2 linked regions of the Aquibium oceanicum genome follow. The protein of the gene in region 2 binds, or shares a complex with, the protein of the main gene of each other region. Links are inferred from orthologs where the notes say so. Each region holds a gene or a part of one and is shown on either strand. Other genes may lie near its edges. The genes, in order: BSQ44_RS12095 and uvrB.

Region 1 (14,363 bases), 1.3 Mb from region 2 along the record:
CCTACCAGTCGGAGATCAGCCAGGGCCGGCTGGAACTGCTCTTCCACTTCCAGACGCTCGTGGCCGAACTGACCGGACTGCCCGTCGCCTCCGCCTCGCTACTCGACGAGGCGACCGCCGTGGCCGAAGCCATCGGCGTCGCGCTTCGCCACCACAAGGACAAGCGTGCCCGGATCGCGCTCGCCGGCGCGCTGCACCCGCAGGTGCTGGATGTGGTGAGGACGCGCATGGAAGCGCTCGGAGTCGCGGTCGTCGAGGGCGATGCGGACGACGACACCGCCGCGCTGGTCGTGCCGTGGCCTGACACCTTTGGCACCTACGGCGATCGGAAGGCCGCCATCGCGTCGGCGAAGAAGGCCGGCGCGCTGGTCATCGCCGTTGCCGACCCGCTGGCGCTGGCACTCGTCGAGGCGCCGGCCGCGATCGGCGCCGACATCGCCGCCGGCTCCATGCAGCGATATGGCGTGCCGATGGGCTTCGGCGGTCCGCATGCAGCCTATCTCGCCGTGTCGGAGCCGCTGACCCGCCTGATGCCCGGCCGCCTTATCGGCCAGTCGGTGGACCGCCACGGCCGCCCCGGCTACCGGCTGGCGCTCCAGACGCGCGAACAGCACATCCGCCGCGATAAGGCGACCTCCAACATCTGCACTGCGCAGGCGCTGCTCGCCAACATGGCCGCCGCCTACGCGATCTGGCACGGCCCCGAAGGACTTCAGGCGGTGGCGCGGCATGTGCACGCGCTCGCCTGCCGCCTTTCGGCCGCCGTCCGCGCCGAAGGCCACGGCACCGCCGGCGATGCGTTCTTCGACACCGTCGTGGTGAAGACCAAGGGAAAGGCCGCGGAACTGGCCGAGGCGGCGCGCCGCGATGGACAGCTCCTGCGCGTCGTCGACGCGGATCGCATCGGCGTCACCTTCGACGAGACCTCGACCGAGGACGACCTCGCCGCGCTCTGCACGCTGTTCGGCGCAACCGCACCGGCAGAAGCCCCGTCCGCCCTGCCCTCCTCGCGTCCGCTGAAAGGATTCCTGTCCCAGCCGGTCTTCCACGAGAGCCGCTCGGAAACCGAGATGATGCGCTTCCTGCGGAGGCTGGCCGACAAGGACCTCGCGCTCGACCGCGCCATGATCCCGCTCGGCTCCTGCACCATGAAGCTCAATGCCGCGGCCGAGATGATGCCAGTCTCCTGGGGCAGCGTCGGCGGCATGCATCCCTTCGCGCCGGCCGAGCACACCGCCGGCTACCGGCAGATGACCGACGACCTCGAACGGTGGCTGGCCGAAATCACAGGCTTCGACGCGGTCTCGCTGCAGCCGAATGCGGGCAGCCAGGGCGAGTATGCGGGCCTGCTCGCCATTCGACGCTTCCACGAGGCAAACGGGAACAAAACGCGCGACGTCTGCCTCATCCCCTCCTCCGCCCACGGCACCAATCCGGCAAGCGCCACCATGGCCGGACTGCGCGTCGTGGTGGTCAAGTGCACCGCCGAAGGCAACATCGACGTTGCCGATCTCGAGGCCAAGGCGAAGCAGCACGCCGACGCGCTGGCCGCGCTGATGATCACCTACCCCTCCACCCACGGCGTGTTCGAGGAAGGCGTGAAGGACATCTGCGCGCTCATTCACGCGCACGGCGGTCAGGTCTATCTCGACGGCGCCAACTTGAACGCAATGGTCGGCCTCGCGCGGCCGGGCGACATCGGCGCGGACGTCTGCCACATGAACCTGCACAAGACCTTCTGCATCCCGCATGGCGGAGGCGGTCCCGGCGTGGGGCCGATCGGCGTCAAGACGCATCTGGCCGACTACCTGCCGGGCCACGCCGAATGGGGGTCGAGCCACGCCGTGTCGGGCGCGCCCTATGGAAGCGCCTCCATCCTGCCGATCACCTGGATGTACATCCGCATGATGGGCGCGGCCGGCCTGAAGCACGCCACCGAGACGGCGATCCTGTCGGCAAACTACATCGCCGAACGGCTGAAGGATCGGTTCCCAGTGCTCTATTCGGGCCGCAATGGCCGCGTGGCGCATGAATGCATCATCGACACGCGCGTCCTCAAGGAGACGGCGGGCGTGAGCGTCGAGGACGTGGCCAAGCGGCTGATCGACTACGGCTTCCATGCGCCGACCATGTCCTGGCCGGTCGCCGGCACGCTGATGATCGAGCCGACCGAGTCCGAGCCGCTCACCGAGATCGACCGCTTCTGCGACGCGATGATCGCGATCGCCGAGGAAGCCGGCTTGGTGGCGCAGGGCAAGTTTCCGAAGGACGACAATCCGCTGGTCAACGCACCGCACACGGCCGCCGAAGCGCTCGCCGCCGACTGGCCGCACCCGTATTCGCGCGAACGGGCGACCTTCCCGATGGGCGACATGGCGTCGGCAAAGTACTGGCCCCCGGTCTCGCGCATCGACAACGTCGCCGGCGACCGCAACCTCGTCTGCTCCTGCCCGCCCGTCGAGGCGCTGGCGAGCTAAAGCGCGTCCGGTTTATTCTAGTTCATATCCTGCGGCCCTGAAGTAGTTGGCGCATTCGGCGGGCGTGAACTGGTCGATGATATCTCCGACGGTGTTCCACAGGCCGGGACCGTTCGCTTGGCGGCCTTGCGCAGGAGTGCCTTCAGCTTGGCGAAGGCGTTCTCGATGGGGTTGAAGACGGGAGAGTACGGCGGCAGGAACGTCAATGTCGCACCGGCCTTCTCGATCGCCTCGCGCACGGCAGCGAACTTGTGCGCCGGCAGGTTGTCCATCACGACGGCATCGCCCGGCTTCAGGGTCGGGACCAACACCTGATCGACATAGGCGAGGAGCACGGCCCCGTTCATGGCGCCGTCGTAGACGAAGGGCGCGGTCATGCCGGTCAGCCTGAGCGCGCCTGTGAAGGTGGTGGTTCTCCAGTGGCCTTGCGGCACGCCGGCCCGGCATCGCTCGCCGCACGGCGCTCGTCCGCGCAGGCGCGCCATCTTGGTCGACAGGCCGGTCTCATCCATTGCCCGGCAGGCAAGCGAAGCGACGCCGAGAGGGGATGAAGACCAACTTCGCCGGATCGAGATCGAGTTGGCCGTCGAACCAGGCCTGCCGGCGCTTCAGGACGTCGGGACGCTCCTGCTCCAGTGCATGTGCGGACTTTTTTTGAACGTCCAGCCGTGCCCGCGCAGCCAGTCGTTCAACGTGCTGCTGCGACCGACGCGCATGGCCCGCTCCGCCAGGAGCCGCTCGACCATCTGGTCCAAAGCACGTCGCATCTAATCGACCTCATATCCGGCTGCACTGAAGAAGTCTCGGCATTGCTGCGGATCGAGGAGATCACAGATGTCGCCTATGGCCGTCGCGACGGCGTCGAAGGTTCGTGCGGCCTTCTTGCGCAGTAGGGCCTTGAGCTTGGAGAGCGCCATTTCGATGGGATTCAGATCGGGGGAGTAGGGCGGCAGGAACAACATCCATGCGCCGCGCTGGCGCACCAGGTCTGCGGCACGACCGCTCTTGTGGAAGCCGACATTGTCGAGGATCACCACGTCGCCCCGGCCCAGTTCCGGCGCCAGTTGCGTCTCGACGTAGCGTTCGAAAATCTCTGCTTTCATCGCGCCCTCGACGATCCAGGGCGCGACGAGGCCGTGACTGCGCAGGCTGGCGACGAAGCTCTGCGTACGCCAGTGCCCGAAGGGAGCGTGCGTCACATAGCGCTCGCCCTTCGGCGACCAGCCGGTGCGCTTGGTCAGCTTGGTGTTGGTCGAGGTCTCGTCGATGAAGACGAGGCGGGTCAAGGCTCTGGCGAAGAACGGCTTTCGGCCCGTCGTCCAGAGTTCCCGCGCAGCCCGGACCTCAGGCCGCAGTTGCTCGGTGGCGCGCAGAGCTTTTTTTTTGCTGAGGCCGATGCGGTGCAGAAGTCGACCGACGCTCGATCGGTGCACGACGCAGCCACGCGCCTCCAGTTCGACGCAGAGCTCGTCCAGCGTCAGTTCCCGGGCCTGAGCCATGCGCCTGCGCACAAAGCCGACGTGAGGCGCCAGCTTGCCCGAGCCCGGCGCGTGCCCCTGCCGGCGCGGCTTCAGCGAACCGGTTTCCCGCCGCAGCTTTATGAGATCGTTCACGAAGCGGGGCGGCACAAGGAAATGTTGCGCCGCCTCCCGGTGACCATGACCCTCATCGACATAACCCGCGACACGCTCACGCAACGCCATCGGATGCGGCTTGCTCATCGCGGCTCTCCATCAAACCTCAATGAATCACGCCAGCGCCTGATTGGGAATCCTGAATCAGGTTAGAGGCGACGTGCTTTAGCGTGACATCTTTGTGCTCCTCGATCATCCCGACGATGAAGTCGGCATGGCCGTCGAGCCGCGAGCCGCGCCGCCGCCCCTGCGGTCTTGGTGCGGTCTCGCCCAGCCGTGCTCTGCCGATCCAGCGGATCGCGCTCCATCCACCCACCCCGAACCGAGCCGACGCCTGGCGCGCCGATGTCCCCTCGGCCACCGCCTTAGAGACACGAGACCGCAAATCCTCACCCAATGCCCTCGCCATCGAACACCTCCATCGAGGTGAACGTTGAGTCAGCAGCAAGGACCCGCGTCACATCACAATCGATTCATCGATCCCCGGAAGTGCTCTGCCGTGACATCCTTTGGCTCCTCGATCATCCCGACGATGAAGTCGGCATGACCGTCGAGCCGCGAGCCGCGCCGCCGCCCCTGCGGTCTGGGTGCGGTCTCGCCCAGCCGGGCTCTGCCGATCCAGCGGATCGCGCTCGAAACGCCCACACCGAACCGTGCCACCGCCTGGCGCGCCGACACCCCTTCGTCCGCGACCTTCAAGACACGCGACCGCAAATTCTCACCCAGTGCCCTCGCCATCATCCACCTCCATCGAGGTGGACGTAGAATCAGCAGCCAAGCTACAAGTCACATCACAATCGATTCATCGATTGGCGGATGTGCTCTAGGACATGTCTCTCGAAAGCGGAACCGCGTTCGGGAGGCATGCACAAGACAGACATCCAAAGCTCAGAAAGCGAATCTGAAAGTTCGCGACGCGATCTCGCCCAGCGCCTTAGGCGAAGCGCCTCAGGCTGCCTACTGCGTCCTGGTTCGGCGGATTTCCTCGTCGAACTGATGGCGGGCGGCCTCAGGTGCGTCGAACTGGTGGCGTCCGATGAACCTGCCGGTCTCTTTTCGGCGATCGGCGAGGTTATCCCGGAAGTCGCTCGGCAGCGCTGCACGTTCAATTTTACGCAATCCGCGCGATCATCTACCACGCAAGCACTACGATGACTGCCTGCAGGAAACTACGACTGACAGGTTTGCTCTGTGGCAGACAGAGATGACGGCGTTGGCAATTGAGCGGCTTCGAGGTGAGGCACACGTTTGCGATAACAAGAGCAATGTAAGGATGACCAACGACCGACGATATGATGAGCCTGCGCGCGGTGGAGGAGACGCCCGAGCGATCCGAGTCGGAAGCGGCGGTCATAGCTGAACCGAGAACGACTACGGATTGGAGCATCCGAGATCGTCATGTAGCCACTTCGCTTTGGGGCCAGTTAAACGAGCTCGCGCTGCAAACCGCTTAATCTCGGGCACGAAGAATATATTTGAGTTCTGGCTCCGCCTCCAGCAATAGCCGGCCAAAATAACTCGCGCCCGCGACGGTCCAGTGGCCGTAGTCCCATACCGTCAACTCAGAAGTTCCAGGCACGAATACCGGGCAGCGAGGTTGGCATGCAACACGCATCTTGTCGACGAAGTGAAAATTTAGAGTTTCCGAGGCTCTTTCGAGCTGCCGATTGAGGGTCGGTGGCAACGTCTTTTCGAACTTTGCAGCGAACTCATCGATGCCATCGACCCTGCCATAACGCTGAAGAATGATCGGGATTTTCGGGGCGTACTCCCACGTCGCGCCGAAGACAAAAATCGGCGCCGCCGTCGTCTTGCGCAATGCGGCAATGGTCGCTCCGAGCCGGTCTACGGACCACTGCTTCCATCGCGGGGCAAGAATAACAGCCCTAGCATTCCTGAGCCGCTTGTCCTTCAGGAGTAAATCGAACCTTTTTCGACAGACCTCGGCCTCTTCGGCGCTAGTTACCATCGAGGATGCAAGACCGACTTCGATTGGTCTTTCGCCGACCGCCGGTTGGCAGTCGTAGGGCATGAATAGCCGCCGTACTTCATAGCCAGAAGCATGCAAGGCGATGTCGAGATCCTGCCCGTGGCTGTCGCCGATCAAGAGGATGTCACCATCTGCAGATGAGCGCTTGTTCTTGTCTCGGATCTTCAGGAGGTACGCGCTGCGCTCGCTTTTATAGTGGGCGACGCTCGTCGAGGCCTCACGAACTTCCGCGGGAATGCGCCACTGCCAACCACCCGACCACCATGCATGTGTTGCCGCTGCAGAAACGATTACAACCGCAGCCAAGCCGCCTGCAACGCGATAGCCGGATCGCTTCCAAAACAGGTCGCTTCGCATGGGGCGCTCCACGAAAATATTGAGCGCGATGCCTGCGGCGACTGCGGCTGCCAGAAGCAGCACTTGGTCGCGGGGCCCAAGTTCGGGCTCGATGCGGTACTTGTAGAAGACCACGATAGGCCAATGCACGAGGTATAAGGAGTAGGAGATGTCGCCGATGAAGATTACGGGTCGCGACATTGCAAGAGCCGGCGCTGATTTTCCGAAGTAGATGCAAAGTACCGCTCCAGCGACCGGAATCAGCGAAACGAGCCCGGGCATCGGGAATGTCGCTTCGAGGAGCACACAGGACGCGAGCATCACGGCGACGCCGGCAAGAAATGCAAGCAGGCCTGTCCTGCTCGCCGCCGCTGGATTGACGAACGTGAGAAGGGCGCCAGCGGCAAACTCAAAAATCCTAAAGGGTACCAGGAAGAAAACAGCTTCGGGGTGGTTCGACAGCAAAGCTTCGGCGGCCACGAGAGAGATGAGACCGGAAGTGACGACGAACCAGATTGTCGCCTTCCGGCCAAGCCGCGAAAAAACCAGAAGCGCGGCTGGCCAGAGCAGATAGAATTGCTCTTCTACGCCAAGCGACCACGTATGAAGAAACGGCTTCGTGTCGGCAGCTTCGTCGAAATATCCAGCCTCCAGCCAGAACACGATATTCGATGCCGAGAATGCGGCCGCTAAACCCGATCGCGCTGCGGCGGCAAGGTCGTCTGTCGAGAGTAATACTCCTCCCACAACGAGGGTCGCGGCAATCGTCACAACAGAAGCAGGCAAGAGGCGCCTGATCCGACGAAGATAGAACTGCCACAATGCGGTACGACCGCCTGCGACATCTCTGAGGATTATTCCGCTTATCAAGTAGCCGGAAATGACGAAGAAAATGTCGACGCCGAGATAACCGCCCGCCATCCAGCCTGCGTCAACGTGAAACAAGAGTACCACGACAACGGCAAACGCCCTAAGCGCTTGAATGTCGCCTCTGAACGCGCGGTCTTTCAATCTTGCGGCTCCGTTTAGCGGTTGGGCGCAAATATCGAAGATGGCACGCGGAAGTCAAACATCATCCGGATGAAAAGATACGATGGAAAAACTCTCACTGCTAAACCCTCACACCCCCTTCACAAACCCGTCCAGCACCCTTTTCTGCCCGGCCTTGTCGAAGTCGATCGTCAGCTTGTTGCCCTCCACCGCCGCGACATTCCCGTTGCCGAACTTCATGTGAAAGACCCGATCGCCGACCTGGAAGGCCGAGAGGGTGTCGGAGACGCTTTTCGCCACTAGTTCGCCTTCGATGACACGGCTCTTCACCGAGCCGGCTCCGGCGCCGAAGCCGGAGTCCGGTTCGCCGTAGCCGATGCGCTCCACCGCGTGGCCGGAGCGGGTGCCCCAGTTGCGGTCGGTGGCTTCGGTGCGGTTCTTCTGGGCGCGGGCCCAGCCGGGGGTGGAGTAGGTGTTGGAGAAGGCGCCGCCGTCCGCTGAGCCGGTGCGCGCGCCGCCCGCCGACTGGTTGCCGCTTGAGCCCAGATTGTCGAACCGCGAGGCGCCGTAGGGGTTTTGCCGGCCCGCGCCGCCGCGTCCGCCCGCGAAGGAGCCGCCGCCGAAGGAGCCGCCATAGCCTGAACCATAGCCGCCGTAGGAATTGCCCGCTTCGGCGACCTCGACATGGGCCTCCGGCAGTTCGTCGAGGAAGCGTGAGGGGATGGTGGATTGCCACAGGCCGTGGATGCGGCGGTTGGAGACGAACCAGATGTGCAGGTTCTTCTTGGCGCGGGTGAGCCCCACATAGGCCAGCCGCCGCTCCTCCTCCAGCCCCGAACGTCCGCCCTCGTCGAGCGCGCGCTGGTGGGGGAAGAGGCCTTCCTCCCAGCCGGGCAGGAACACGGTCTCGAACTCCAGCCCCTTGGCCGAATGCAGCGTCATGATGGAGACGGCGTCCATGGTCTCGTCCTGCTCGGCGTCCATGACGAGCGCGACGTGTTCGAGGAAGGAGCGCAGGCTCTCGTATTCCTCCATGGAGCGGATGAGCTCCTTGAGGTTTTCGAGCCGCCCCGGTGCCTCGGCCGACTTGTCGTTCTTCCACATGTCGGTGTAGCCGCTCTCTTCGAGAATGGTCTCGGCGAGTTCGGTGTGCGGGGTGTTGTCCAGCGCGTCGCGCCAGCGGGCGAAATTGGCCGCGATCTCGCGGAGCGCCGCGCGCGGCTTGGGCTTCATCTCGTCGCTCTCGGCGAGCTTTCGCGCGGCTTCCAGCATGGGCACGCGCAGCGCGCGGGCGGCGTCGTGGATCTGGCGGATGGCGGCTTCGCCCAGGCCGCGCTTGGGCACGTTGACGATGCGCTCGAAGGCGAGGTCGTCGGCGCCCTGCGCCACCACCCGGAAATAGGCCATGGCGTCGCGGATTTCCTGCCGCTCGTAGAAGCGCGGGCCGCCGATGACGCGGTAGTTCAAGCCGAGCGTGACGAAGCGGTCCTCGAACTCGCGCATCTGGAAGGAGGCGCGCACCAGGATCGCCATGTCATTGAGATGCAGGCCCTGGCGCTGGTGCTGCTCGATCGCCTCGCCGACCGCGCGGGCCTCCTCCTCGGAGTCCCAGGCGGCATGCACCATCACCTTGGCGTCCTCGGGGTCGGGATGGTCGGTGAACAGCGTCTTGCCGAGCCGGCCTTCGTTGTGGGCGATGAGGTGGGAGGCCGCACCCAGGATGTGCGCGGTGGAGCGGTAGTTGCGCTCGAGCCGGATGACGGTCGCGCCCGGAAAATCCTTGTCGAAGCGCAGGATGTTGTCGACTTCCGCGCCGCGCCAGCCGTAGATCGACTGGTCGTCGTCGCCGACGCAGCAAATATTTATCTGCTGCGGTTTGCTTGCGCTCACCCTGTCGCCGCTTCGCGAGGGCGCCCCATCGAGCACGGCAGCCGGTCGGCCTTGCGAACCTTCGGTTCGCGAGGAGGCCGGGGTCTGATCGATCTCCCCCCCTGATGGGGAGATCGGCCGCCCGGCTTTCGGCCGCTGCGCCAAGAGCCTCAGCCACATGTACTGCGCGGTGTTGGTGTCCTGGTACTCGTCGACCAGGATGTATTTGAACCGGCGGTGATACTCCTCCAGCACGTCGCGGTGGTCGCGCAGGATGCGGATGGGGTGGAGGAGGAGGTCGCCGAAGTCGCAGGCGTTGAGCGTCTTCAGCCGCTCCTGGTAGGCCGTGTAGAGCTCGCGGCCCTTGCCGTTGGCGAAGGCGCGCGCGTCGCCTTCGGGGATGTCCTTCGGCGCGAAACCCTTGTTCTTCCAGCCGTCGATCATCTGGGCGAACTGGCGCGCCGGCCAGCGCTTGTCGTCCAGTCCCTCGGCCTGGATCAGCTGCTTGATCAGGCGGATGACGTCGTCGGTGTCGAGGATGGTGAAATCGGAGCGCAGCCCGGCGAGCTCGGCATGACGGCGCAGGATCTTGACCCCGATCAAGTGGAAGGTGCCGAGCCAGGGCATGCCCTCGACCGCCGAGCCGACCAGCACGCCGATCCGCTGCTTCATCTCGCGCGCGGCCTTGTTTGTGAAGGTGACGGCGAGGATCTGGCTCGGCCAGGCGCGGCCGGTGGCGAGGATGTGGGCGATGCGGGTCGTCAGCACCCGCGTCTTGCCAGTGCCGGCGCCGGCCAGCACCAGCACGGGACCTTCGGTGGTCTCCACCGCAAGCCGCTGCTCGGGGTTGAGGCCCGAAAGATAGTCCGGCGCCTGTTGCCGGCGGCCCGCCATGGCACGCGCGGCGATGCCGGAGGGACCGGCGGGTGCCGCGGCCGGGCGGGGCGGACCATCGTCCTCGTCGAAGAACGGCATGTCGGGGAAATCGGACATGCCCCGGAATGTAGTGATTCGGGGGCGAAAGGCCAGCAAGGGGTGCCGTTTTGTTCCAGGCGAACCGGCGATTGACGCGCCGGCGGGCGCGCGCCTATTGTCCCCGCAGCGGCTGGCGCAGCCCGCAGCCCGCACCCCGGCAAGGGGAATTGCGAATGCGCCGAAGGACGATCCTTTCCCGATTCATTCGAAAACGGCGGAGGACATCGGCAAGGCGGGCACCGGTTCTTTTTTCCGCCGCCAGCGAAGGATCGGAAAATCAATGCTCGCCCATTCAGATGCCAAGGCGATGGCGAAGTCGCTTCGTGCGGCGCTCGCCGAGCGCGGACAGGAAATCCCCCATTCAGCCGCGCTCGAGATCGTGGCGAGACAGTTCGGCCTGCCGAGCTGGAACGTGCTGTCGGCCAGGATCGACGGGGCGGGAGACAACGGCGCGCGTGCGCCTTTCGCCTTCGAACAGGCCATTCCCATCGTGCGCATCTTCGACGTCGCCAAGGCGCACGAGTTCTATCTCGGCTTCCTCGGCTTCTCCGTCGACTGGGAGCATCGCTTCGGCGAGAACTTTCCGCTCTACACGCAGGTCTCGTTGGGCGGGCTGACGCTGCACCTCTCGGAACACGCGGGCGACGCCAGCCCGGGCGGAAACATGGTGGTCTATATGAGCGGCGTGGAGGCCTTCCAGAAGGGGCTGCTCGCCAAGGACTACAAGTACAACCGCCCGGGCCTCGAGCGCCAGGACTGGGGGCTCGAGTGCACCGTGATCGACCCGTTCGGGAACCGGATCAGGTTCATGGAAAGGCAGGGGAAAAGCTGAACGCAGCCGCTGTCCACCTCCGCGCGCACAGATCGACCGGCTCATGGTTCGGCGGGTCCACCGTGAGCAAGACCGGTGGATCACCGGCGCCTGCGCCCGGCGCGGGGACGCGTACTCCGGCATGAGCGACATCATCCATATGCTGGTCGAGCGCTACGGGCTGCTCGCCGTCTTCCTGGGCAGCGTGGCCGAGGGCGAGACCGCGGCGATCCTGGCCGGCTTCTTCGCGCACCAGAACGTGTTCGCCCCCTGGGCGGCCTTCGCGGCGGCGGCGGTGGGCGCCTTCATCGGCGACGTCATCTTCTTCATCGCCGGGCGGCGCTTCAGCGATCACCCGCGCCTGCGGCGCCTGCGCGGAACGCCGGCCTTCGGGCGGGCCATGTCCTGGATCGAGCGCCATCCGAACCTCTTCGTCCTGTCGAACCGCTACATCTACGGCTTCCGCCTCGTCGGCGGGGTGGCGGCCGGCCTGTCGTCGATCCCGGTCGGACGCTTCCTGGTGCTCAACGCGCTCTCGGCCGCCTCCTGGGCGGCGCTCTTCGGCGGGCTCGGCTATTTCGTCGGGCTGGGTGCCGAAGAATTCCTGGGCGAAGCCTTCGAGCGGCACGAGCGGCTGTTCATCGCACTGGGGCTGGCGGTCGCGGGCCTCGTCGCCGCGCGTCTGCTGATGGTGGCCAACCGGCGGCGCAGGCTCAGTGCGGCACCAGAGCCGCGTCGCCCCGATCCAGAATCAGCGGAATGATCAGGTCCTCCTCGTCGTCGAGGTGGCGCGTCAGCATGGCGACCAGCCGCTGGTTGGCGTCGGCATAGGCATCGGCCGCGAAGCGCCGCTTGTCCTCGTTCTCCTTCAGCGCCCGCAGGAAGCCGTTCGCTGTCTCGGCGTTCATCTCCAGCGCCTCGTGGATCATGTGATGGTCGGCATCCAGGATGTCGAAGCCGCGCTTCAGCCTGGTCTCGGCGCGCGCGAAAGCGGGGAAATAGTGCTGGTCCTCGACGTTGTGGTGGCCGTCGAGATTGCCGAGAAAGAAGTTGAGCCGCGGCGCGAACCACTGAGCGAACTCATTCGCGTTTGTCCTGCCCTCGCGGTAGTCGGCGATGCCGCCGGTCAGCATGCCGCCGAGTTCGCGGAACATGCCGTGCCGCTGCAGCCACATGCCGGCCATGCCGCCGATGTTGTGGTGGGCTGCCCAGTTCTCGCGCGGATATTTTTGGACCAGGAACCTCAGGTCTTCCGGAAGCCCGGCGCGTTTCATCAGGTCGAGTTCGGCTTGCATGTCGTTCATCCGGCGGTCCTTCGAGGCGCCGAATATAAGCAAGGAACGCGCGCATGAAAGAAGGCACGCGGCGGTGCGCCGGTATCCGCGGCGTGCCCGCCGTCGCGCGCCTCACTGGAACAGGTAGGAATCGTAGGCGAAGAAGCCATATTCGCGCGAGGCGTGAACGCGTTCGGCATTCGCGCGATCGCCGGCCGCGCCCAGCGCGAAGAAGATCGGCATCAGATGTTCGTCGGTCGGGTGATTGTCGGCCGGGAACGGCGCCCTGCGCCGCCAGTCGAACAGCGCCTCGATGTCGCCCTCGGCGAATCTTTCCGCGAACCAGTCGGTAAAGGCGTTGAAACGCTCCCCGATCTGCGGGTCGATCGGCCGGCCGGTGCGCATGACGCTGATGACGGCGCGCAAATTGTGCGTGATGTGGCCCGAGCCGATCAGCAGGATGCCCTCCTCGCGCAGCGGCGCGAGGGCACGGCCAACGGCATAGTGCCAGCGCGCGTCGCGGTCGGGATCGATCGAGATCTGCACGACCGGGATGTCGGCTTCCGGGAAGGCCAGCTTCAGCGGCGTCCATGTCCCGTGGTCGTAGCCGCGCCGCTCGCAGCGCGACGGCGCCAGCCCCGCCTCCTCGAGCATAGAGAAGACGCGCTCGGCAAGCTTCGGCTCGCCCGGCGCCGGATAGACCATACGGTAGAGTTCCGGCGCGAAGCCGCCGAAATCATAGATCATATCCGGGTGCGGATCGGTCACCACCGAGACGCCGCCGGTCTCGAAATGGGCCGACATGATGACGATCGCCTTCGGTCGCTCGATGAGCGCCGGGATGCCTTCCAGGAAGTGGCGGGCGGCGATGTCGTCGATGACGATGTTGGGACCGCCGTGCGAGATGAAGAGCGAGGGAAGCGTGGCCATGGATGGTATCTCCTTGGCCGCAAGATAGGCACATCGCTCGCTGGCGTGGAGCCTCGCAGCGGAAGACTGAGCGTTCACTCAGCGGGAACGAACCGCAAGAACCTGTTCAACTGTCCGCGACGACGACGCCCGGCGATGACGCCGACTGCGGCAGGCCGTCGTCGATCGAATAGTAGTCGCCCTTATCGGCCACAAAGATGTGCGCTTCGGCCTTCAGTCCGGTCGGCGCCTCGAAAGCGCCCGCCATCACGGAGGTCTTCCCTGACCGGTCCTGTTTCCAGAAAAGCGCCGAACCGCAATGTTTGCAGAAGCCGCGCTGCGCAATATCCGAAGCCCTGTACCAGGTGATGCTGTCGGCTCCTTCGACCGTCAGACTTTCATCGGCGACGTCCGTCGCAGCGTAGTAATGGCCCGACTGCTTGCGGCACTGCGAGCAGTGGCAATAGACGACGCCGCGCAGCGCGCCGCGCGTCGTGAACCGCACCGCTCCGCACAGGCATGCCCCGCGATGTTCTTCCATGTTCGTCTCCCTCTCGGCGTGATGATCCTACGGCGGACCGGTTTCGACCAGTGCGGATTTTTGAACCTTCGTTGAACGAGATGCGACGTGCCAAGGTGACCAATCCCCAATTCACCGCTAGGCTTACATCCGGGCAGCGGGAAGGGCGACATGGGCGATCGGGACGAACTCCAGACATTCCTCGCGGAGAATCCTGGCACGACGCATTGCGACGTCGTTCTCTTCGACCTCTGCGGCAACGCCTACGGCAAGCGCCTGCCGCGCGCCCACATGGCGAAGCTCTTCGACCAGGGCTCGCCGGTCTGCGCGGCGATGTCGCTGGTCGACGTGCAGGGCAACACGGCCGACCCGATGGGGTACGGCTTTTCGGACGGCGATCCCGATGCCAACGTTCTACCGGTTGCCGGAACGCTGGTCCCTGTCCCGTGGAACGAGGGCCTCGCGCAGGTCATGGGCCGGCCGGTTCACGCAGCCACCGGCGAACCCTTCTGGTACGACCCGCGCACGGTGCTCGAACGCACGGTGGGGATCGTCCGCGAGGCGGGCCTGAAGCCCGT
Region 2 (14,697 bases):
CGTTTCGGCGCAGAACAACCGCATCAACTGCGCCATCGCCATCTGGCAGTGGCCGAGCTATTTCGATCCGGCGCAGAAGCTGAAGGGCATTCGGCTGGACATGGCGGAGTATCGCCGGCCCGATCCGCGGACCGCGCCCTCGAAGTCCAAGGCCGCCGGCCTCTACATGATCTGCACGCTGTCCAAGCACGCGGCCGAAGCCAAGGGGTACGCCGACGCGCTGATGCTCGACTGGCGCGGCCAGGTGGCCGAGGCCACGGGTGCCAACGTGTTCTTCGTCAAGGACGGCGTGATCCATACGCCGAAACCCGACTGCTTCCTCGACGGGATCACCCGTCGCACCGTCATCGAACTGGCGAAGCGCCGCGGCTACGAAGTCGTCGAGCGCGTCATCATGCCGGAGGAGATGGAAGGCTTCGAGCAGTGCTTCCTGACCGGAACCGCGGCAGAGGTGACACCCGTCTCCGAGGTCGGCCCCTACAGCTTCACGGTGGGCGAGATCGCCAAGACCCTGATGGAAGACTATTCCGCCGAGGTCCAGCCGCGCCTCGCGGTGGCAGCCGAGTAGCGGCCGCAACCAAGCTGGACACCGGAACGTTCAGGGCGGCCTGCGGGCCGCCCGTTTCGTTGGCCGCCACGCCGGTGGTAGACGCTCGGCGCCCATGTCCCTATGTCTGGCCCGACACAATCGAGGAAAGCCAATGGGAAAACTCAGTGCCGGCATCATCCCCGTCACGCCGTTCCAGCAGAACTGCACCATTCTTTTGGACGAGGAGACGAAGGAAGCCGTCGTGGTCGATCCGGGCGGCGACGTCGAGCAGATCCGGGCCGCGATCGACCAGAACGGCCTGAAGGTCAAGGAGATCTGGCTCACGCACGGCCATCTCGACCACGCCGGCGGCGCCATGGACCTCAAGGAGGCGCTCGGCGTCGACATCGTCGGGCCGCACGAAGACGACCGGCAGATGCTGCTCAACCTCGAGAACCAAGCCCGCATGTTCGGAATGCCCGGACCGGTCCGCGACTGCACGCCCGACCGGTTCCTGAAGGAGGGCGAGACCGTCTCTGTCGGTGATCACACCTTCGAGGTGCTGCACTGCCCCGGACACGCGCCCGGCCATGTGGTCTTCTTCGACCGGGAAGCGAAATTCGCCCATGTCGGCGACGTGCTGTTCAACGGCTCGATCGGCCGCACCGACCTTCCGGGCGGCGATCACGACCAGCTGATCCGCTCGATCAAGGAGAAGCTATTCCCGCTCGGCGACGAGGTGGGCTTCATCTGCGGACACGGGCCGGGCGGTCGCATCGGCGACGAGCGGCGCTCCAACCCGTTCCTGCGCTGATTTTCTCATACGGCGTCGGAACACCGGGAGGCTCGCCGGTCGCGCCGAACGGCGCGACCACGGGACGAAGGCTCTCCTCAGCGTCAGTTGGCGACGCAGAAATGGTCCTGCCCGTCATATCCCCTGAACGTACCCGTCTGCGCATCGAACGAGCGATAGCGCTGCGAGCAGTAGCGGTACCATTCCGCCGTCCACGGCTCGAGGCCGGCCGCGTAGGAATAGCGCTGCTCGTCATAGTCGGCAGGAGCGGCCGGGAAGTAGCCGGTATCCACCGGCGCGGCGTAGGTGTTCTGCTGGTTGGCGATGGCGCCTGCGGCGATCGCGCCGACCGCCAGGCCGAGAAGGCCGGCCGCGATCATGTCGCCGCGCTGGTCGTGACGGTTGTGCGAGGAATGATACTTCGGCCGCTGCTCGCGCCAGCGCTCGCCTGCACTCGCGTCCAGAGTCGGCACGAGCGATGCGGCGCCCACGGCGAGCGACAGCACGAGAGATTTGATGATGCGGTTCATCGGCTGCTTCCTTCGACTGGTCCGGCCGCCTGTCGGGCCGGCTATGCTCGAAGGACTAGCCGCGCGCGGCTGAATGCAGCCTGAACGGGCGCGCGGACGGCGCGCGGCTTCCCTACAGCCGCGAGTGCTCCGCCCCGCCACGTCGCGAAAGGACGGGATGGCGGGGAGGCGTCTTCAGCCGATGGTGATGTTGACGGCCTTCGGTCCCTTGCCGCGCATGTCCGGCTCGGTGTCGAACGATACCTTCTGTCCGTCCTCGATGCCCGGCAGCCCGGAGGCCTGCACGGCCGAGATATGGACGAAGATGTCGCTTCCCCCGCCGTCCGGCGTGATGAAACCGAAGCCCTTCGCGTGGTTGAAGAATTTGACAGTGCCGGTCATCTGACCCATGAGGAACCTCTTCTCCCGTCAGGTTGTTCGTGGTGCGCCAAGCATCACGCGGTCATCAGCCGTTCACTAGGGGAGAAGAAACAGTCGGACGCGCGCCGGGGCCTTGCCGCAAACCCTCTCCTTCGCGATCCACCCGGCCGTACGGACGCAGAACCAGAGCCGGGGCATGCCATTCCAGTCTCCGGGCCGGCAAATGCCCGAATGGCTAATTTTTGGTTTATTTCCTGAGCGCGGGCAAGAAGTTTTTTCGCAAACGCAGCATAACCGGCACACGAGAGGTTGCGTGCCCGGTGCGTGAAGTACAGGAGAGGGAAGACGCGGGCGGAAGAACCTGCGTCTTCAGTCGGGAGAACCGGAGCTTGCGCGCCGAAGCGCGGCTAGCGGCTCGTCAGCCCGGGCGGAGGTTGACTGCCTTCGGACCCTTGCCCATGCGATCCGGCTCGGTGTCGAAGGTGACCTTCTGGCCTTCGGTGAGTTCCGCCATTCCCGATGCCTGCACGGCCGAAATGTGCACGAAAACGTCCTTGGCTCCGCCGTCTGGCTTGATAAAGCCGAAGCCCTTTTCGTTGTTGAAGAACTTGACAGTGCCCGTCTGGGCCATTGGGAAACTCCTTTTCCCGTTCATGTGTATTGGAACGGAACCGAGGCTTGGCCACGGAACCTGTTCCGGGTCAGCGGTTGGATCGAGCGTTCAAACTTTCGGGGAAAGGGTCGTCCTCTAACGTTCCAGTCTCCGGGTCTGCCGAACCCGAACGAGAGGAAGCTTGCACGAAAACCGGCCGATGGCAAGACGCTTGTTGCCGCAATGCCGATTGCATCGGAAAAAGTTCTTTGAGATTACAGTATCTTACTGGGGCTTCCCTAAGGGAGCCACCGCAACCCCCGTCTGCGATACTGCATTGCGGCATGGAACGGTTGTTCGCGGGATACGGAACAGTCGCGCCGGAGCGTCGTTCCGCAAACGACTGCCGCCGCCAGTACCGCGTCTGAATTCCCGGAATCGCGCTCTATTACGCGCCGCCTTCAACCGTGATAGAATGGGGAGTGTACTTTCCCCAGCGGAAGCGCACATTCAGGAGATGGCGGAGTTAAGATGCCGAAACGGCACGTCAACCGCCACATGAGGAGGCCCGAGGATGATGATCACATATGAGGGCGCAAGCCCGCCGACCCGAAGCTCCCCGCGCAAGAACAAGGAGGCCATTCGCCCGTTCGTCGATGCCGTATGCGACGAACTGGGAATCGCCGCTCAGGAGGGCAGCCGCCGTGAAGCCGTCGAACAGCGCATCATGTCCGCCTGGCGACGCGGAACGCGTCAGCCGCTCAATCTGGTGAGCGCCGGTCTGGAGACCTGACCGGTCTCGCGCTTCCTGTTCGAAGGTGAGTAACTGCTCCGGATTCCGTTCGGGAGCGGAAGCGTCAGGCTGTAGCCGCTGACATATCCGTCGGTCGGTTAGCTCGCGCCCGCCATTCGCGCTTCATCGCGCCATATGTTCCACCAGCGGCCCCACCGAGTGACGAGTTCGTCGGCACTTTCGGCAAAGAGGCGCGCTCCCAGCGGAAACGCATCTGCTTCGATGGCTCTCTGGCGGCGCGCTGCGAGCGCGAGGACGGTACCACGCCTCTCGCCGTCGCTGATCTCGTAGGTTTCGAGCGTTTCGACGAACACCGCCAGATCGTGGTGATCGCCAAGCAGGCACTCCAGTCGCTTCGCGGCCTTCCTGTGCGCCGCCATCGTCTCGCAAAAGGCCGGTTGCAGCAGGCGCGCATGGTACCAGTGATACTTCACGCGCTTGCGCCATTCGTGCATCTTTTGCGGCGTGGGGTCGCCCCGCGCCTCTTCCATAGCCTCCCGCGCCCGGCGGAACGTCTTTGCCAGACCGGATCCCAGTGCCTCGAACCCCTTGTCGTCGATTGTCCAGTCCCGCGCCCGCTGCTGCGCGGCGATCATGTTCTGGCGGAAGAGGTCGAGACGGGCCCCGAGCGCGTGGTCGTCCCGCGCATCCTTGAGGCGCGCGGTCAGGGCGGCTCGAACCGGCGCCATGGCGGTGCGATCGACCTCTCCCGTGAAGGCCTTCATCAGCGCGTCGTAGGTCCTCGTCGTCACCTTGGCGTCGCGGACGTCCGAGAGGGTACGGGCGGCTTCGCGGAAGGCGGCGTTCTCCTCGGCGTAACCGGAGAAGCCAGGTCGAACGAGGCGGACCAGACCGCGCAGCTTCTTGCAACGCTTGCGCAGCTGGTGGACGGTCTCGGATACGCCCATCGAGCTGTCGTCAATGTCGGCCACCGCCTTCTCAAGCTCGCGGCGGGCGATGCGCCGCACGCCCTTCTGCACCGTCTTGTCGCCCTGCTTGAATCGATAGGCCATGCTTCAACACGCTCCTCGCCCTGCGGGCGAACGGTGCAGCGGCGGGCAGGTTCCGCCTGCGCCGGCCGGCCGCCGGTCAGCCGCCGTTAACCAGCCCCAGGATCAGCTGGTGCACGTTGGCGCCCTGGCTCATCTCGACGCGGTCGAACTCGCGGCTCCTGGCGCGCTGTTCCTGCGAGGCTTCCGACAGCGGCTTCTGGATCGCCTGCCTGACCTTCTGGCACTTCGGATCGTCGGTGACGTTCACGCCGACCGTCGTGGCGATGATCTGATCCACCATCTCCTTCATGTGCTCGCCATGCACTTTCTCGTGCCGGCGCATGCCGTCGATGAAGGTCTTCCAGTTCGTTGCCGCCGGCTCAGGCAGCTTCTGCGAGGGTTTCGGCAGGTTGTAGATGATCGTCAGCCAGGGCTTGGCCGAAACCAGCGTGCAGGAGCCGTCCGGCTGCGGGCGGTAGTCGCGCGACCATTTGAGGTCGAAGGTGGTGTAGGCGATGGTACGCCTGCCGCCGCCGACGACGGGTCCCCGCTCGCCGATCGAGGCATAGAGCGCCGGCCCGCTGGCGCCGGAAATCGCATAGGTCTTCTCCTGTTCCACCGCCTGCCATTCGGCCGCCGCGGCGAACGAGCCGCCGAAGACGAGCGGGAGCAGGAGGATCGTCAGGACGAGGGTGGCAAGGGCGTGCGTCACGGGCGGACTCCGGAAGGGGCGGCCGGACCATAGCGGCATGCACCGACCGACGAAAGCGTACCCGGCAATGGCGACCCGCCTGGTGGAACCGCTCCTTCGCCGGCGCATTGTCCCCGATCGGAGGGTTCCCCATGCCATTTACGTCCGCAGCGTCCGGTTCCGCCGTTTCCACCGCGAAGGACTGGTTCCGTCCGCTCGCGCGCCTCGGCTATGCCGCGCGCGGACTGATCTACCTCGTCATCGGTTTCTTCGCGGCGCTCGCGGCCGTCGGTTCCGGCCGGGCGATGGGCACGGAAGGCGCGCTCCAGACCCTGATGGGCAGCACTGCAGGCAGTATTCTCACCTGGGTGCTCACCCTCGGCCTCGTCTCCTACGCCCTGTGGCGGCTCATACAGGCGATCTTCGACACCGACGATCACGGCACCGGCGCAAAGGGTCTCGCCGTACGCGGCGGTCTCGTGGCAGCGGCCTTCACCTACGCGACGCTGGCGCTCTACACCTTCTCGGCAGCGCGCGGCGCCGGCTCCTCGGGCGGCGGGGGAGGCGGCTTCGCCGAGACGCTCGCGGGATTCGTCGGCTCGCGCTGGGCCGCCACTATCATCGGCACCGTGCTGATCGGCGTCGCCTGCGCGCATTTCTACAAGGCTCTGAAGGAACGCTACGCCCCCCATTTCGCGGCGGGGCCGGACAGGATGCGCATCATCCACCCCATCGCCAAGACCGGCCTGGTCGCCCGCGGCATCGTCTTCGGCGTTGCCGGTTTCATGCTGGCGCTCGCCGCCTGGCGCGGCAACGGCCAGAACGAAACACCCGGTTCGGAGGAGGCCCTGCAATACATCCAGAGCCTCCCCGGCGGCGCTTGGCTCCTCGCCGCCACCGGACTGGGGCTGATCGCGTTCGCGGCCTATTCGTTCCTGGAGGCGGTGTACCGGCGGATCAATGTAGAAGAGGCGGGATAAGGCCCTCCCACTCCATAAGCCCGCTAATCAGCCATGTGCGCAGATCAGCGCCAGCCGAGGCCCGGGGCGACGTGTTTGAGGATAGCCTCTATGACGTGTGCGTTATAGTCGAAGCCGAGCTGGTTCGGGACGGTAAGAAGCAGCGTGTCGGCCTCGGATATTGCTTCATCAGTCTTCAGTTCATCGATCAGGACGTCCGGCTCGGCGGCATAGCCGCGACCGAAAACCGCCCGCTTCTGTGGTTCGATGTAGCCGAACTGGTCGCTGGAATCGTTGTTGCCGAAATAGGCGCGGTCCCTGTCGTCGACCAGCGCGAAAATCGAGCGGCTGACCGAGACGCGGGGCTCGCGGGCGTGGCCGGCCTCCGCCCAGGCCGCGCGGTAGGCGCGGATCTGCTCGGCCTGCTGGACGTGGAACGGCTTGCCGCTTTCGTCGAACTTCAGCGTTGAGGACTGCAGGTTCATACCGAGCGTGCCTGCCCATCGCGCCGTGGCGTCGCTGGCCGCACCCCACCAGATCCGTTCGCGCAAGCCCTCGGAGAGCGGTTCCAGGCGGAGCAAGCCGGGCGGGTTGGGGAACATCGGCCGGGGGTTCGGCTCTGCGAAGCCCTTGCCATGCAGCATGTCGAGGAAGACTTCGGTGTGGCGGCGCGCCATGTCGGCGTCGCTTTCGCCTTCGGCCGGCTGGTAGCCGAAGTAGCGCCAGCCATCGATCACCTGTTCGGGCGAACCGCGGCTGATGCCGAGCTGCAGGCGACCACCCGATATCAGGTCCGCCGCGCCGGCATCCTCGACCATGTAGAGCGGGTTCTCGTAGCGCATGTCGATGACGGCCGTGCCGAGTTCGATGCGTTTCGTGCGGGCGCCCATCGCGGCGAGCAGCGGGAAGGGCGAGGCGAGCTGGCGCGCGAAATGATGGACGCGAACATACGCGCCGTCGGCGCCGAGTTCCTCGGCAGCGACGGCCAGGTCGATCGTCTGGAGCAGCGCGTCGGCCGCGGAGCGGGTGCCGGACTGGGGGGAGGGCGACCAGTGGCCGAACGAGAGGAAGCCGATTTTCTTCATGGGGACATGCCTGAAAAGTGGACGCAACCGCTTACTTATGTGCGACGCAGCGGGAATGCCATTCGCGCGGCATTGACAGACTGTGCGCCTGATGCTGCGCCTCCGACGCCGTGTCGAACCTCGCGATACTCGCGGAGGATCGCCGATTCGACAGCTCCTACCGCCCCGGCCGTCCCGTCTTCCCCGGCCGGCGTTTCTGCCGCTTCTCGTCCGCCGCATCCTCGTAGGATCCTGCACCGACCTTCCCGCGCACCACCGGTCGCGGGTCGTCCGTCTCGCGCTTCCCACCGCCCTCATCCTGAGGTGCTCCGGCCGGCGGCCGGAGCCTCGAAGGATCGGGCTTGACTCCCTCCACCGGCTTTTCCGTGCGGCGCACCGTCATCTCGTCGAGGGTGTTCTTACGGAACAACGACTTGCCTTCGCCGGGCGTGCCGAAATCCGAACCGTGCGCCTCACGGTGCGACTGTTTTCTGAACAGCGAGCGATCGACGGCCCCGGCCGGCGTCGCGTGGTCGCCGGACGTGCCCATCTGGTCGAGGTCGGGCTTGGCAAACAGGCTGCCGCCCTTGCCGGCCGGCTTGCCCTTCGCCTTCTCCTTGCGGCTCTTCTGCGTGTTCTCTACGCCGGCGTCGCGTGCCAGCGGGTCGTCCATCACCGCGAGCTCGGTCTCGCGCAGCCGCTTGATCTCGTCGCGCAGGCGCGCCGCTTTCTCGAAATCGAGGTCCGCGGCCGCGTCGCGCATGGCCTTCTCGAGATGATCGAGATGCGCCTTGAGATTGTTGCCGACGAGGTTGTCCTTGCCGCCCTTGGTGAAGCCGGAGATGTCGGCGCGCACGTGGTCCTTCTCGTAGACCGAGTCGAGGATATCGGCGATGCGGCTCTTCACGCTTTCGGGCGTGATGCCGTGCGCGGCATTGTACTCGAGCTGCTTCTCGCGGCGCCGCTGGGTCTCGGCCATCGCGCGTTCCATCGAGCCGGTGATCTGGTCGGCATAGAGGATGACCTTGCCGTCGACGTTGCGCGCCGCGCGGCCGATGGTCTGGATCAGCGAGGTTTCGGAACGCAGGAAACCTTCCTTGTCGGCGTCGAGGATGGCTACGAATCCGCATTCGGGAATGTCCAGCCCCTCGCGCAGCAGGTTGATGCCGACGAGGCAGTCGAACGCCCCGAGCCTCAGATCGCGGAGAATTTCGATGCGCTCCAGCGTGTCGATGTCGGAGTGCATGTAGCGCACGCGGATGCCCTGCTCGTGCAGGTACTCGGTCAGGTCCTCGGCCATGCGCTTGGTCAGTACGGTGCACAGCGTGCGGTAGCCCTTGGCCGTCGTCTCGCGGATCTCGCCCAGCACGTCGTCGACCTGGCTCTTGGCAGGCCGCACCTCGACCGGCGGGTCGATCAAGCCGGTCGGGCGGATCACCTGTTCGGCGAAGACGCCGCCCGACTGGTCCATCTCCCAGCCGCCCGGCGTGGCCGACACGGCCACGGTGAGCGGGCGCATGGCGTCCCACTCCTCGAAGCGCAGTGGCCGGTTGTCCATGCAGGAGGGCAGGCGGAAGCCGTATTCCGCCAGGGTCGCCTTGCGGCGGAAGTCGCCGCGGTACATGCCGCCGATCTGCGGCACGGTCACGTGGCTTTCGTCGATGAACACCAGCGCGTTGTCGGGGATGTATTCGAACAGCGTCGGCGGCGGCTCGCCGGGCTGGCGGCCGGTGAGATAGCGTGAATAGTTCTCGATGCCGGCGCAGGAGCCGGTCGCCTCCAGCATCTCCAGGTCGAAGCGGGTGCGCTGTTCCAGCCGCTGCGCCTCCAGCAGACGCCCAGCCTTTTCAAGCTCCTGCAGGCGATGCTGCAGCTCCGACTTGATCGACTTGATGGCCTGATTCAATGTCGGTCGAGGCGTCACGTAGTGCGAGTTGGCGTAGATCTTGACGCTCTTCAGCTCGCTGGTCTTGTGGCCGGTCAGCGGATCGAATTCGGTGATCGCGTCGATCTCGTCGCCGAACAGCGATATGCGCCAGGCGCGATCTTCCAGGTGGGCGGGAAAGATCTCGATCGTGTCGCCGCGCACACGGAACGAGCCGCGCACGAAGTTGATGTCCTGCCGCTTGTACTGCTGGGCGACGAGGTCGGCGAGCAGCTGGCGCTGGTCGAGCCGGTCACCGACCTGCATCTGAAAGGTCATGGCCGTGTAGGTCTCGACCGAGCCGATACCGTAGATGCACGACACCGACGCCACGATGATGACGTCGTCGCGCTCCAGCAGCGAGCGCGTCGCCGAGTGGCGCATGCGGTCGATCTGCTCGTTGATCGAGGATTCCTTCTCGATGAAGGTGTCGGTGCGCGGAACGTAGGCTTCGGGCTGGTAGTAGTCGTAGTAGGAGACGAAATATTCCACCGCATTGTCGGGGAAGAATTGCTTGAACTCGCCGTAGAGCTGCGCCGCCAGCGTCTTGTTCGGCGCCAGGATGAGGGCAGGGCGCTGCGTCGCCTCAATCACCTTGGCCATGGTGAAGGTCTTGCCCGAGCCGGTGACGCCGAGCAGCACCTGCGTGCGATCCGCCGCGTTCACGCCCTCGACCAGATCCTTGATCGCCGTCGGCTGGTCGCCGGCCGGCTGGTAGTCGGACTTCATCTCGATCGAGATGCCGCCCTCGGATTTGTCCGGCCGCGCAGGCCGGTGCGGCGTCCAGAGCTGCCCGTTCTTGTGCAGCGGGTTGCCGCTCTCGATGAGCGCCGAAAGCGCCGCGACCGTTGCGGTGACCCCGGCATTCGACAGCGAGCCGGCGTCCTCCAGCGAGATGTCCATGCCGGCCACGGGGTTCAGGCCGGCGGCGGCCCGTTCCTTCGCCGTCGCCGCGCCGCCCATCGAGGTGCCGCGTGCCGTCTTGGTCGGGGCGGAGGAGCGTTCGGGGATCTTCTTGGCCGGCTTGCGGGCGGCTTCCTTCTCGGCGTCGATGGCGACCTGCACCCGGTGCTTGCCGGCCTTGGAGCGAATCTCGCGAGTCTCGGCGGCGCGTGTCTCGGCTTCCGCCGCGCGCTCCATCTCGCGCGCCCAGTCCGACACGGAGCCGGAGTACGGCGTGCCGGTCAGTTCCGGCTGCGGCGCCTCCTCGAAACCGCCCGGATGCAGCGGCTCGGAGGCGTCCATGAAGTCGGTGAGCGGGCTGCGCCGCTTCGGCGCGCCGGACGCCGCGCGGTCACGCTGGTCGTTGTCCGCGCGCAGCGGACGCTTCTTCTCGGGAGATCGGGCCATGGCCCGAATATGGAGAGTGTCGGCGCGAATGGAAAGGGCGCGTTCGCCGCGGGCCGCGATGCCGCACCGCCTGCTGACAGGAGGGTGTCAGGAGCGCGCCGGTCTCAGCCGGCGATCTCCCTCGGCACGACGAACGCAGTGAGCAGGCCGCTGCCGGCCGCAAGCTCTGGCCAGCCGCCTTCGACCGTAATCCGCGCCAGCGCCGAGGTCGGAAACTTTTCCCGCATCCGCGCCAGCGCCTGCGCATCCGAGGTCTCTCCCGCCAGCATCGCCGCCATGTCTTCCAGCCCCGGATTGTGCCCGACGACCAGCAGCCGACCCACCTCCGGAGGCGTCTCCTTCACGGCCGACAGGATCGTCTCGGCGGTCGCCTCGTAGAGATCCTCCGCGAATCGCACGGGAGGAATCGCGGCCAGTTCACCCGCGACGCATTTCCAGGTCTGTCGCGTCCGCTTCGCCGGCGAGACGATGGCGAAGTCGGGAAGCCAGCCGCGCTCGTCCAGCAGCCTTCCCACCATCGGCGCCGCCTTCTTTCCGCGATTGGCCAGCGGACGGTCGAAATCGGCAAGACCGGGGTCGCCCCAGGCGGATTTGGCGTGGCGCAGCAGGAGAAGTTCCCTCATCGGCCGCATTCTGCGGCGGAAATTTTTCAGGGAGAAGCCCTCCGTTTCCGGTGGGCGGCGGCAATCGCAAAATGACGCCACGTCATTCCGTAATCACGTAATCGCGCCGCCTGTGGAAATCGGCCACTGTACGGTGCGGATCGAGCAAATCGCCCCCACCGGCGAATCGGTTCCCGGTATCCACGTGGTCTGGCGAGCGAGAGCTTTCGGGTCGCGTGGTGCGCGGCCAGCGCTCAACCCCACCCCTATGGTCGCTGGCCGCGCCGGTGTCGCTTCGCGGCACCGGCGGAGCCTTTCCGACTCGTTCACCCTTTCCACCTCCCGGCCGGCCGGTCGAGTTTCCGTCGCGCAGCCGGTCGGCTACACTCTGCCGCAAGATTCGTAGGATCGGCTGGCCGGAGGGGGACGATGGCGCAGGACGGGAAACGCTTCCGCATCTCGCGGCGCCTGCTCCTCGGCGGAGCGCTGGCGGTCGGCGGCATTGGCTGGGCGGGATCGACGCTGGCGCGGCTGGCGCGGGACCCCTCGGGTCCCAAGGACGCCGGACGCATCGCGGATGCCGACGGCATGGGCCTCGCCAGTCCGCCGCCCCGCGGCCTGCCGCCGCACGATCCCGAGCTGCCTTGGCTTTCCAGGGGTGGCGCCTTGAACGACGCCAGCGCCCTGTCGCGTACCCCCGTGTACGGCGTGGTCGGCGTCACGGAGGAAGACCACGTCGCGCGGGCGCTCGCCTTCGCGCGCGAGAACGGTCTCAAGGTCTCCATGGCCGCGGTGCGCCACTCCATGGGTGGCCACGCCTTCGACGACCACGCGCTCGTCCTCGACATGATGGGTTTTGACCGCATCGAACTCGACGAGAAGGCGCACACGGTCACGGTCCAGCCCGGCGCCACCTGGCACGAGATCCAGAACGTGATCCATCCGCGCTTCGCTGTGAAGGCGATGCAGTCCACCGACATCTTCTCCGTCGGCGGTTCGATTTCCGTGAACGCGCACGGCATGGACCACCGCGCCGGGTCGATCGCGGGCAGCATCCGTTCCATGCGCGTGATGCTCGCCGACGGCAGCGTCGTGACCGTTTCACGCGAGGAGAGTTCGGATCTCTTCCGGCACGTGGTCGGCGGCTACGGCCTGTTCGGCGTCATCCTCTCGGCGACGCTCGAGATCGTGCCCAATGCGATCTACCGCACCTCCCGGTCCATCATCCGCTCGGCGGAATTCCCCGAGGTCTTCGCGAACGAGATCGGCGCCGAGGACGGGCCGTCGCTGTTCTACGGGCACCTCTCCACCGCGCCGGGCAACTTCCTCGACGACATGATCGTCTACCGCTACGACCAGACGTCCGAGGCGGTTCCGGCCGACATGCCGCCGCTGGCGGAACCGGGCGCCGTCGCGGTCAAGCGCGTCATCATGAACCTCGCCAAGCAGGGCGGCTTCTTCCAGCGGCTGAAATGGTTCGCCGAGAAGAACCTCGAGCCGGAATTCGAATCCTGCACGGTCCCGCGCACCCAGGCGATGGGCGAGGGCGAGGCATGCCTGGTCTCGCGCAACGATCCCATGCACGATTCAGTGCCCTACCTGTTCAACGACCTCGCCGGCGAGACCGACATCCTGCACGAGTACTTCGTGCCGCGCAGCGAATATCTCCCCTTCATCGATGCCGCCCGCGCGCTGCTGCGCGATCAGGACCTGCCGGTGCTCAATGCCTCGATCCGCGTCGTCGATGCCGAGGACATCGCGCTGCCCTACGCCGTCGAGCCGGCCTTCTCGCTGGTGCTCTACATCAACCAGGGCACCGACGAGGCGGGGAATGCGAGCATGCGCAAGCTGACCCGCGCCCTCGTCGATCTCACCTTGCTGCACCGGGGTCGGTTCTTCCTGCCGTACCAGCCGCACTACACGGCGAAGCAGCTCCTGGCGAGCTATCCGGAACTTCCGCTGTTCCTGAACACCAAGCGGCAGTACGACCCGGGCGAACTCTTCACCTCGACATTCTACCGCGTGCTGAAGTCCATGGCAGGCGACGCGCCGCTGCCGGGGCCCGCCTAGGCGCCAACAGCGGCCGCCGGCCGTCTCGCAGCGAGATCCTCCGCCACGGTGGAGACGACTGCCGGCGCGGTCAGCCGCCAGACCACGCCCTCAGGGTGGAACAGGTATTCCACCTCCCCATTCAGGTTCGCCCCGGTAAGGCGTTCGATCACGACCTTGCCGAACCCCGACCCGGTAGGTTCGGTGACGGGAGGACCGCCCTGCTCGCGCCAGGTGAGGTCGATGCCGTCCGTGCCCTCCCGCTTCCAGGAGACGACCACCTTGCCGGTGGAGTTGCTCAGCGCACCATACTTGGTGGCGTTCGTCGCCAGCTCGTGGAAGGCCAGCCCCAGGCTCTGGACGGCTTCCGACCGCAGCGCCAGGTCGGGCCCGAGCGTCTCGATGCGGTCCGGCTCTCCCTCGATGAAGGGCGCAAGCTGCCGCCGAACCAGTTCCCGCAGCTGCCCCTTCGCGCCCGCCGATCCGAACAGGAGGTCGTTGGAGCGTACGAGCGCGCCAATGCGGCTGTCGAAGCTGGTCTGGAACTCCTCCAGCGAGTTGCTGCGCCGGCTAATCTGCCGCGCGATCGCCTGGAGGACGGCCATGACGTTCTTGTTGCGGTGGGCGAGTTCGCCCATGAGCATCTTGATCTGCTCCACCTGATCGCGGGACTGTTCCTCGCTCGCCTGCAAGGCGTGGGTCCGCTCGCTGATCACGTTCGCGGCCTTGCGGATCGCGTCCAGCACGACGTTCGCCTCCGCGATCGGCTGGCGCGCAGCCTCGATCGCGCGCCCGGCGGCCAGGTCTCCGGCGGCGATTCGCAGCTTGGACATCGAACGCGACATCCGCCGCGCCAGGAAGGTGGCGAGGCCGACCGTTACCAGGGCGGCCAGCAGCGCCAGCAGCGCCAGGCCGTAGAAGCTTCTCCAGAAGGGCGCGTCGAGCGTGGCGCGGGGTACACGCACGGAGGTCCGCCAACCCGTCACCTGCGACCAGCGATAGCCTTCGACCCACTCGTCCGAATCGCCTGTCTGCCTGACGACACCGCCGCCCTGACCGCCGTTCTCGTTGACGGAGGGCGGCTCGGCCGAGAGTGCTGCCGGCGGATCCTGAGCGATCACCCCGCCGCTGCGGTCGGAGACGATGACGTTCCAGTCCGTGCCAAGCTGCTCCTGCGCGATGATCTCGCCGATCCGGGCAACGTTAAAGGTGATTACCAGGATGTAGCGAAGCTCGTCGTCCCGCATGACCGGGATCTCGACGTTGACGACCCTCTCGCCGGACACACGGCCGACGAAGGCGTCCGACACGTAGGACTTGCGCGACTTGGCGACGATCTCGGCACTGCGGATATCGGCCGTCTTCGGAAGCGGCGTTCCGAAGGGAACGCGCGTGTTGAGGACCTGGTCGTAGTCGTCGTCCAGCAGGATGACATGGACGTCGCTGTTGCGAAGCGCCGCCCGGGCGCG

The links.
Region 1: the proteins of uvrB (region 2) and BSQ44_RS12095 are in contact, whole or in part, in a crystal structure (PDB 7EGT), measured with the Thermus thermophilus proteins. The link is inferred for Aquibium oceanicum from one-to-one orthologs. Residues at the interface, in WP_096411307.1 of Thermus thermophilus: Glu23, Leu25, Arg26, Asp27, Gly28, Glu29, Arg30, Phe31, Arg55, Glu326, Asp327, Phe328, Glu379, Ser382, Gln383, His398, Gly400, Arg401; in WP_096412145.1 of Thermus thermophilus: His654, Arg656, Phe657, Gln666, Asp668, Glu669, Lys680, Arg681, Leu682, Ser683, Lys685, Tyr686, Ala687.

The regions. Positions count from the first base shown.
Region 1 is NZ_CP018171.1:2,445,268-2,459,630, reverse strand. What follows is about bases 7,357-10,632. They hold BSQ44_RS12095 (ATP-dependent helicase), read right to left. Parts: upstream 10,290-10,632; coding sequence 7,557-10,289; downstream 7,357-7,556. Other genes in these bases: BSQ44_RS12090 (glyoxalase superfamily protein), read left to right, coding at 10,552-10,632; BSQ44_RS12100 (acyltransferase family protein), read right to left, coding at 7,357-7,448. Outside these bases: gcvP (aminomethyl-transferring glycine dehydrogenase), read left to right, coding at 1-2,477; BSQ44_RS12120 (IS630 family transposase), read right to left, coding at 3,245-4,198; more of BSQ44_RS12100, read right to left, coding at 5,562-7,356; more of BSQ44_RS12090, read left to right, coding at 10,633-11,103; BSQ44_RS12085 (DedA family protein), read left to right, coding at 11,225-11,845; BSQ44_RS12080 (hemerythrin domain-containing protein), read right to left, coding at 11,796-12,386; BSQ44_RS12075 (DODA-type extradiol aromatic ring-opening family dioxygenase), read right to left, coding at 12,489-13,286; BSQ44_RS12070 (GFA family protein), read right to left, coding at 13,393-13,806; BSQ44_RS12065 (glutamine synthetase family protein), read left to right, coding at 13,957-14,363. UniProt on the Escherichia coli protein: A helicase with DNA-dependent ATPase activity. Unwinds DNA duplexes with 3'-5' polarity. Translocates on single-stranded DNA with 3'-5' polarity. Initiates unwinding more efficiently from a nicked substrate than double-stranded DNA.
Region 2 is NZ_CP018171.1:3,728,601-3,743,297, reverse strand. The notes cover bases 7,282-10,891. They hold uvrB (excinuclease ABC subunit UvrB), read right to left. Parts: upstream 10,578-10,891; coding sequence 7,482-10,577; downstream 7,282-7,481. Other genes in these bases: BSQ44_RS18240 (SixA phosphatase family protein), read right to left, coding at 10,682-10,891; BSQ44_RS18250 (LLM class flavin-dependent oxidoreductase), read right to left, coding at 7,282-7,324. Outside these bases: BSQ44_RS18295 (branched-chain amino acid aminotransferase), read left to right, coding at 1-568; BSQ44_RS18290 (MBL fold metallo-hydrolase), read left to right, coding at 702-1,343; BSQ44_RS18285 (BA14K family protein), read right to left, coding at 1,427-1,852; BSQ44_RS18280 (cold-shock protein), read right to left, coding at 2,027-2,233; BSQ44_RS18275 (cold-shock protein), read right to left, coding at 2,631-2,843; BSQ44_RS18270 (hypothetical protein), read left to right, coding at 3,379-3,597; BSQ44_RS18265 (CHAD domain-containing protein), read right to left, coding at 3,696-4,610; BSQ44_RS18260 (DUF922 domain-containing Zn-dependent protease), read right to left, coding at 4,687-5,340; BSQ44_RS18255 (DUF1206 domain-containing protein), read left to right, coding at 5,433-6,260; more of BSQ44_RS18250, read right to left, coding at 6,305-7,281; more of BSQ44_RS18240, read right to left, coding at 10,892-11,200; BSQ44_RS18235 (FAD-binding oxidoreductase), read left to right, coding at 11,609-13,249; BSQ44_RS18230 (sensor histidine kinase), read right to left, coding at 13,246-14,697. UniProt on the Escherichia coli protein: The UvrABC repair system catalyzes the recognition and processing of DNA lesions. A damage recognition complex composed of 2 UvrA and 2 UvrB subunits scans DNA for abnormalities.